2 linked regions of the Methylobacterium currus genome follow. Each later gene encodes a partner of the first gene's protein in a complex. Links are inferred from orthologs where the notes say so. Each region holds a gene or a part of one and is shown on either strand. Other genes may lie near its edges.

Region 1 (3,722 bases):
GCGGGCCTTGACGGCGATCTCGAAGGCGCCGTCGCCCATGCGCTCCTTCATGGTCTCGGTGAGGGGGGCGACCCAGGGCGCGATCTTCTCCTCGAGGCTGCCGGGGAAGAAGCCGAGGGATCGGCCGGAGGGCACGTTCGGCCGGGTGATCACCACCTTGGCGACGCGGCGCTGGCGCAGCAGGTCTGCGGCGCGGGTTCCGGCGATGTAGGTCTTGCCGGTGCCGGCGGGGCCGAGAACGATGACTTGCGGGTGGGACCCGAGGGCTTCCAGATACTCGGCCTGGCGGGCCGTCATCGGCTGGATCGGTGGCGGGTTGCGCTCTTCCTCGAAGCGAGTGCGGTGCACCCGGATCGGGCGGTCATCAACCAGTTCAAGTCGTGCGCGTCGTCTCTTCACGGATCAACACTCCCACTGGACTTGCGGTGCCGATTATCGTGTGCCCTCTCGTGTCCCAGATCTCCTTTGGTCTTGTGACGACTCAAAGCCTCATCGGCCGCAACGGTTCCGGTCGGGGTTGACGCAGGCGGTGGACAAGTCCGCCTGTTTCATCCGACAGGGTAAGCAGCCGATGATGAACGAGCAATTGTCGCGCCGCACCATGCCCCTGCGAAACCGGAGGGGCATCGTACGGAGCGACGAATTGTGATGAAAACCACACAGAGGTGGAGTGAGCCGACGCTGGAGGATGGGCGGCGTCGGCGCGGACCGTGAGGACCGGCTGGCCGGATGAGCTCGCCACCTGATCGCCGCTCCCGGTTGGCCCGCATACGGGAGCGAGGTCCCGCAGACGGAACGTAGATCCCGCAGACGGGCGCCCGCGGGACCGCTTCAGCCCGGCTGGACGAAGCTGTCGAGGACCATCTTCCGGCCGGCCTTGTCGAAGTCAACGGTGAGCTTGTTGCCGTCGACGGCCGCCACCGAGCCCGGTCCGAATTTGGTGTGGAAGATGCGTGCGCCGGGCTCGAAGGCCGACGGCGTGCCGGTGGATTTGGCCACCAGCGTGCCCTCGATCTGCTGCGGCCCGCGCCGGCCGGGCGCCGCACTGCGCCCGCCCCCGCCGAACCGGTCCTGGGCGGCGGCCTGGGCCTGAGCCCGCTGCCAGCCCGGGGTGGAGTAGGACGAGCCGAAGGCCGGCGCCTGCCGGTCGAACCGCGACGGGCCCTGCGAGAAGCTCGCGGGCGCGTCGAGCACCGCGACGCTGGCCTCGGGCAGCTCGTCGATGAATCGGCTCGGCACGGTCGAGGACCACAGGCCGTGGATGCGCCGGTTGACCGCGAAGGAGATCTTGGCCCGCTTGCGCGCCCGGGTCAGGCCGACATGGGCGAGGCGCCGCTCCTCCTCCAGCCCCGCCCGACCGCTCTCGTCGAGGGCGCGCTGGTTCGGAAAAAGGCCGTTCTCCCAGCCGGGAAGAAAGACGGTGTCGAACTCGAGGCCCTTCGCCGCGTGGAGCGTCATCAGGCTCACCCGGTCGCCGCCCTCGGCCTCGTTGGCATCCATGACCAAAGAGACGTGTTCGAGGAAGCCGGCGAGGTCCGGGAACTCCTCCATCGAGCGCACCAGCTCCTTCAGGTTCTCCAGCCGGCCGGCGGCGTCGGCGGTGCGCTCCTTCTGCCACATCTCGGTGTAGCCGGATTCCTCCAGGATCGTCTGCGCCACCTCGGTGTGCGGCTGGTCCTCCAGGAGCTTGGCCCAGCGGGAAAAGCTCTGGCACAGGGCGCGCAGGGTCGAGCGGGGCTTGGGCTTCAGCTCCTCGGTCTCGCTCATCATGCGGGCGGCCTGGAGCAGCGGCACCTTGGCGCGCCGCGCCAGGCCGTGCAGCGCCTGGAGCGTCGCGTCGCCCAAGCCCCGCTTCGGCGTGTTGAAGATCCGCTCGAAGGCGAGGTCGTCAGAGCCGTTGGCGACGATGCGCAGGTAGGCCAGGGCGTCGCGGATCTCGGCCCGCTCGTAGAAGCGCGGGCCGCCGACCACCCGGTAGGGCAGGCCGAGCTGGACGAAGCGGTCCTCGACCTCGCGCATCTGCGCCGAGATGCGCACCAGCACGGCGATCTCCGACAGCGCGTGGCCCTTGGCCTGCAGGCTCTCGATCTCCTCGCAGACGAGGCGCGCCTCCTCCTCCGAATCCCAGGCGCCGGTGACCGTGACCTTCTCGCCCTCCGGGCTGTCGGTGCGCAGGGTCTTGCCGAGGCGGCCCTCGTTATGGGCGATCAGCACCGAGGCGGCGGCCAGAATGTGGCCGGTCGAGCGGTAGTTGTTCTCCAGCCGCACCACCAGCGCGCCGGGGAAGTCGTGCTCGAAGCGCAGGATGTTGTCGACCTCGGCACCGCGCCAGCCATAGATCGACTGGTCGTCGTCGCCGACGCAGGCGACGTTGCGGTGGCCCTGCGCCAGCAGGCGCAGCCAGAGATACTGGGCGACGTTGGTGTCCTGATACTCGTCGACCAGGATGTAGCGGAACCGCTGCTGGTAATTGGTCAGCACATCCGGGTTCTCGCGCCACAGCCGAAGGCAGAGCAGCAGCAGGTCGCCGAAATCGACCGCGTTCAGTGCCCGCAAGCGCTCCTGATAGGCGGCGTAGAGCGTTCCGCCCTTGCCGAAGCCGAAGGCGCCGGCCTCGCCCGCCGGCACCTGCTCGGGGCCGAGGCCGCGGTTCTTCCAGCCGTCGATCGTGCCGGCGAGGCTGCGGGCGGGCCAGCGCTTCTCGTCGAGGTCGGCGGCGGCGATCACCTGCTTCAGCAGCCGGAGCTGGTCGTCGGTGCCGAGGATCGTGAAGTCGGAGCGCAGGCCCACCAGCTCGGCGTGGCGGCGCAGGATCTTGGTGCCGATGGCGTGGAAGGTGCCGAGCCACGGCATCCCCTCCCCGGCCGGGCCGATGAGGGCGCCGATGCGCTCCTTCATCTCCCGGGCGGCCTTGTTGGTGAAGGTCACCGCCAGGATGTCGAAGGGCCGGGCGCGGCCGGTGGCGATCAGGTGGGCGATGCGGGTGGTGAGCACCCGGGTCTTGCCGGTCCCGGCGCCGGCGAGCACCAGCACCGGCCCTTCCGTCGCCTCGACGGCGCGGCGCTGCTCGGGGTTGAGCCCCGTGAGATAGGGCGCGTCCTGGGGCACCACCGCAGCGCGGGCGCGGGCGGAGATCGAGGTGGGGGCGGTCCCGGCCGGGAAGTCGCGAGTCATGCCCGCATCACTGGACCAAAACGCGAACGGCGTCGAGAGCGGTGGGCGCATCCCTCTTTCGCCGAGCACCGCACCCTTGTACCGCACCCTTGTACCGCACCCTCGCACCGGAACCTTGCAGGAACCTCGGCGTCGTCCCTCACGGACAGGCCATCGGTTTTCGAAAGGTATCCCATGCGCGCCCACAGCCTCCTGATCCTGGCGCTCGTCGCCATGCCGTTCCCGGCGCTGGCGCAGAATCAGGTTCCCGCCAACCGCTCCCAGCAATCCGTCGAGGGGATCAACCGCTCGATCGAATCGCGGGCCGAGTCACGCAGCATCCAGCAGCAGAACCGGTTCGAGACCAACCAGCTTCAGGGCCAGATCCAGCGCCAGCAGAGCCTGCCGCCGCCGCCGGCGCCGATCATCGTGCCGGGTCGCTGACCCGTCACGGGTCGCCGACCCGTCAGTGCCTCACCCGGGCGCCGGCAGCCGCGAAGGCCATGGTGTCCGGCCGGGCATGGCCGCGGGCCGGGACGCCGATCACCCGGCCGAGATCGTCGGGCCGC
Region 2 (4,081 bases), 5.9 Mb from region 1 along the record:
GTGTCCTCGGGGGAAAACCGGCCGGCTCACTGCCGGAGAGACGTTCCGCGGGCGCTATCGGCGGGCCGGCTCCGGCCGGTGCGTGACGAGCGGGTCGGGCGGCGGCTCCGCGGTCGCGGAGAGCGGCCGGTTGACGTCGTCCGCCAGCGAGTCGACATGCGCCGGAGGAGCGGCGGCGACGTCCCTGCCGGCATCGGGCGCCGGGGACTTGCCGGCAATGACCTGGGGCAACCGCAGGCCGGCGGCGGTCGTCTGCGCCGCCTGCGCCAGCACGGGCGCGGGAAGCAGGATCACCGCCACGATGCCGGCACCCAGGATCGACTTCGTCCGACGCTCTCCTCTCGCCGACGGGCGTGGGCATACGAGGAGCCGGAATGGCTCCATCGAAGCCGGTTCGGCATGGCCGGGCGGCTTCCACGACGAGCGCTCCCCTCGCCCCTCAGCCCCGCCCCTTGCGCCCCTTGTATTTCGGCCGCTGGCCCGGGAAGCCCTGCGTCGAGCGGCCGGTCGGGCGTTCGGCGTAGGTGAAGGGCACCTCGCGGTCGGTGCCCGGGCCCATGTCGTCGAGGTCGGGCTCGCGGATGCGGGTGCCCTCGTCGGAGGTACCCTTGCCGCCGGGGCCGTAGCTCAGGGATTCAGGCCCCAAGGAGTCAGGCCCCCTGCGCTTGCGCTTGGCGCCGAAGCGGCCGGCCTCGCGCTCGACCTCGGCCTGTCCGGCCATCGGGTCGTCGGCGATGGCGAGTTCGGTGGCCTGGAGCCGCTTGAGCTCGTCGCGCAGGCGCGCCGCCTCCTCGAAGTCGAGGTCGGCGGCGGCCGTCCGCATCCGCTTCTCGAGGTCGGCCATCACCGCCTTGAGGTTGTGGCCCACCGTCACGGCGGACTTGGCCAGCCCCGTATCGACCTGGACGTGGTCGCGCTCGAAGACGCTCTCCAGGATGTCGGCGATGTTGCGCTTCACGCTCTGGGGCGTGATGCCGTGCTCCGCGTTGTAGGCGAGCTGCTTCTTGCGCCGGCGCTCGGTCTCCGCCATCGCCCGCTCCATCGAGCCGGTGACCTGGTCGGCGTACAGGATGCAGCGGGCCTCGGCGTTGCGGGCGGCGCGGCCGATGGTCTGGATCAGCGAGGTCTCGGAGCGGAGAAAACCCTCCTTGTCGGCGTCGAGGATGGCGACCAGCGCGCATTCCGGGATGTCGAGGCCCTCGCGCAGGAGGTTGATGCCGATCAGCACGTCGAAGGCGCCGAGCCGCAGGTCGCGGATGATCTCGATGCGCTCCAGGGTGTCGATGTCCGAGTGCATGTAGCGCACCCGCACGCCGTTCTCGTGCAGGTACTCGGTCAGGTCCTCGGCCATGCGCTTGGTCAGCGTCGTCACCAGCGTGCGGTAGCCGGCGGCCGCCACCTCCTTCACCTCCCCCAAGAGGTCGTCGACCTGGGAGCGGGCCGGGCGCACCTCGATCACCGGGTCGACGAGGCCGGTCGGCCGGATGACCTGCTCGGCGAAGACGCCGCCGGTCTGCTCCAGCTCCCACTTCGCCGGCGTCGCCGAGACGTGGATCGATTGCGGGCGCATCGCGTCCCATTCCTCGAACCGCAGCGGGCGGTTGTCGAGGCAGGAGGGCAGCCGGAAGCCGTATTCGGCGAGCGTCGCCTTGCGGCGGAAGTCGCCCCGGTACATGCCGCCGATCTGCGAGACCGTGACGTGGCTCTCGTCGGTGAAGACGAGGGCGTTGTCGGGCAGGTACTCGAACAGGGTCGGCGGCGGCTCGCCGGGTTTCCGGCCGGTGAGGTATCGCGAATAGTTCTCGATGCCGTTGCAGGCGCCCGTGGCCTCGATCATCTCGAGGTCGAAGGTGCAGCGCTGCTCCAGGCGCTGGGCCTCGATCAGCCGGCCCATCCGGGTCAGCTCCTCGACCCGCCACTTCAGCTCGTCCTTGATGCCCTTGACCGCCTGCTGCAGCGTCGGGCGCGGCGTCACGTAGTGGCTGTTGGCGTAGACCTTGACGAACTTGAGCGTGTTGATGGTCTTGCCGGTGAGCGGATCGAATTCCGAGATCGACTCGATCTCGTCGCCGAACAGCCCGATGCGCCAGCCGCGGTCCTCCAGGTGGGCCGGCCACAGCTCGATCACGTCGCCGCGCACCCGGAAGGTGCCGCGGGCGAAGTCGGACTGGATGCGCTTGTATTGCAGCGCCACCAGGTCGGCGACGAGCTGCCGCTGCTCGATCTTCTCGCCGAGGCTGACCGTGAACGACATCGCCGTATAGGTCTCGACCGAGCCGATGCCGTAGATGCACGAGACCGAGGCGACGATGATGACGTCGTCGCGCTCCAGGAGCGCCCGGGTGGCGGAGTGGCGCATCCGGTCGATCTGCTCGTTGATCGACGATTCCTTCTCGATGAAGGTGTCGGAGCGCGGAACATAGGCCTCAGGCTGGTAATAATCGTAGTACGAAACGAAATACTCGACGGCGTTGTCGGGAAAGAAGCTCTTGAACTCGCCGTAGAGCTGCGCCGCCAGGGTCTTGTTGGGGGCGAGGATGAGGGCCGGGCGCTGGGTCTCCTCGATGACCTTGGCCATCGTGAAGGTCTTTCCCGAGCCCGTGACCCCGAGCAGCACCTGGTCGCGCTCCTGTCCCTTCACGCCGGCGACCAGCTCGGCGATGGCGCGGGGCTGGTCGCCGGCCGGCGTGAAGTCGGACTTGAGGCGGAACGGGACGCCGCCCTCGGACTTCTGCGGCCGCTCGGGGCGGTGCGGGCGCCACAGCTCGCCGTTCTTGAACAGCGGGTTGCCCTCGGTGAGGAGCCTGGTCAGCGCGTCGACCGTGGCCGAGACGCCCTCGCTCGCGAGCGACCCGCGCTCCTCCACCGCCTCGCCGTCCGGCTCGCGCAGGCCGAGGGCCTGGGCCAGCGCCGGCTCGACATCGGCCGCCGTGCCGTGCGCGAAGGCGGCCTGCGGCGCCTCGCCGAAGCCGGCGGGGGTCGCTTCCTGCACGCGCTTGCCCTTGCGGGCAGGCCCGGAGGGTGCCTTGCCAGAGGGTGCCTTGCCGGAGGGTGGCTTGACGTCGGCCGCGTCCTTGCGCGGACGCCCGCGCTTCGGTGGCTCGGGCGGCGGCTCGATGGCGGGCAGGCGGTCGCGGTTCAGCGCCGGGTTCAAGAGCTCGGCGAGGAACGGATCGAGCGGCTTCAGCTCGGGCTTCGAGGCCTTGCCGGTCGACAGGCGGGGCTTCTTGGGGGCGGGCATGAACCCCATATGGCAACCCCTGCCGGAGCCGGAAAGGGCTCTCGTGACCGCACCTTGACCACCTCGTGCGGCTCACCGCACCTTGGCGACCGCGATCGCGTCGCCCGCGACGAGCACGAAGCCGATGCCGGCCCGGCGCAGGGCCTCGACCGCGGCGTGGCGGCTGCGGGCCGCCGGCCCCTCGTTCCCCTCCTCCAGGCGCCGGATGGTCGAGAGCGAGAGGCTGCTGGCCTCGGCGAGGTCGGTCATCGACCAGCCGAGCAGCCCGCGGGCGGCGCGCAGATGCGCGCCCTGGACCGCCTGCTCCAGGCCGTGCCGCACCGCGCCCGGGGGGACGGGGGCTATGGGGACCGGGCGGATCCGGTCGATCCGGGAATTCAGGCTGGCCCAGGTCTCGATCCGCCCGTCGGTGCCGCGCACCGGGACGAACACGCCCCGGAACAGGCCGCGCTCGCCGCCGGCCAGGGCCAGATGGTTCTCGACCACGAAGGGCTGCCCGGCCTCGACCCGCGAGAGGACGTAATCGTGGGTGCGGGCGCGCTCCTCCGGCACCAGGATCCGGGTCCAGTCGTCGTGGAACTCCTGCTGGGTCAGGCCGGTGAGGGTCAGGAGCTCGCGCGAGGCGATGCGGAGGGAGGCCGAGTAGGGCGAGGCGTGCATCCAAGTCTGCGCCTGCTCGAACAAGGCCCGCTTGCGGCGCTGCTCCTCGCGGTGCAGGCCGGCCATGCGCTCGGCATCCGTCACGTCCAGCACCACCCCGGCCACCGCCCGCGGCCGGCCCTCGGGGGTGAAGTAGGCGGTGCCGCGGTTCGCCAGCATCCGCAGCGACCCGTCGGGCCG

Evidence for each region.
Region 2: the proteins of DA075_RS27615 (region 1) and uvrB are in contact, whole or in part, in a crystal structure (PDB 7EGT), measured with the Thermus thermophilus proteins. The link is inferred for Methylobacterium currus from one-to-one orthologs. Residues at the interface, in WP_096412145.1 of Thermus thermophilus: His654, Arg656, Phe657, Gln666, Asp668, Glu669, Lys680, Arg681, Leu682, Ser683, Lys685, Tyr686, Ala687; in WP_096411307.1 of Thermus thermophilus: Glu23, Leu25, Arg26, Asp27, Gly28, Glu29, Arg30, Phe31, Arg55, Glu326, Asp327, Phe328, Glu379, Ser382, Gln383, His398, Gly400, Arg401.

What each region holds. Positions count from the first base shown.
Region 1 is NZ_CP028843.1:6,023,507-6,027,228, forward strand. What follows is about bases 504-3,545. They hold DA075_RS27615 (ATP-dependent helicase), read right to left. Parts: upstream 3,175-3,545; coding sequence 832-3,174; downstream 504-831. Other genes in these bases: DA075_RS27620 (hypothetical protein), read left to right, coding at 3,349-3,545. Also shown: DA075_RS27610 (PhoH family protein), read right to left, coding at 1-399; more of DA075_RS27620, read left to right, coding at 3,546-3,597; DA075_RS27625 (thioesterase family protein), read right to left, coding at 3,620-3,722. UniProt on the Escherichia coli protein: A helicase with DNA-dependent ATPase activity. Unwinds DNA duplexes with 3'-5' polarity. Translocates on single-stranded DNA with 3'-5' polarity. Initiates unwinding more efficiently from a nicked substrate than double-stranded DNA.
Region 2 is NZ_CP028843.1:125,618-129,698, forward strand. The notes cover bases 240-3,640. They hold uvrB (excinuclease ABC subunit UvrB), read right to left. Parts: upstream 3,242-3,640; coding sequence 440-3,241; downstream 240-439. Other genes in these bases: DA075_RS00580 (hypothetical protein), read right to left, coding at 240-294; DA075_RS38070 (PAS domain-containing protein), read right to left, coding at 3,314-3,640. In the rest of the region: more of DA075_RS00580, read right to left, coding at 55-239; more of DA075_RS38070, read right to left, coding at 3,641-4,081. UniProt on the Escherichia coli protein: The UvrABC repair system catalyzes the recognition and processing of DNA lesions. A damage recognition complex composed of 2 UvrA and 2 UvrB subunits scans DNA for abnormalities.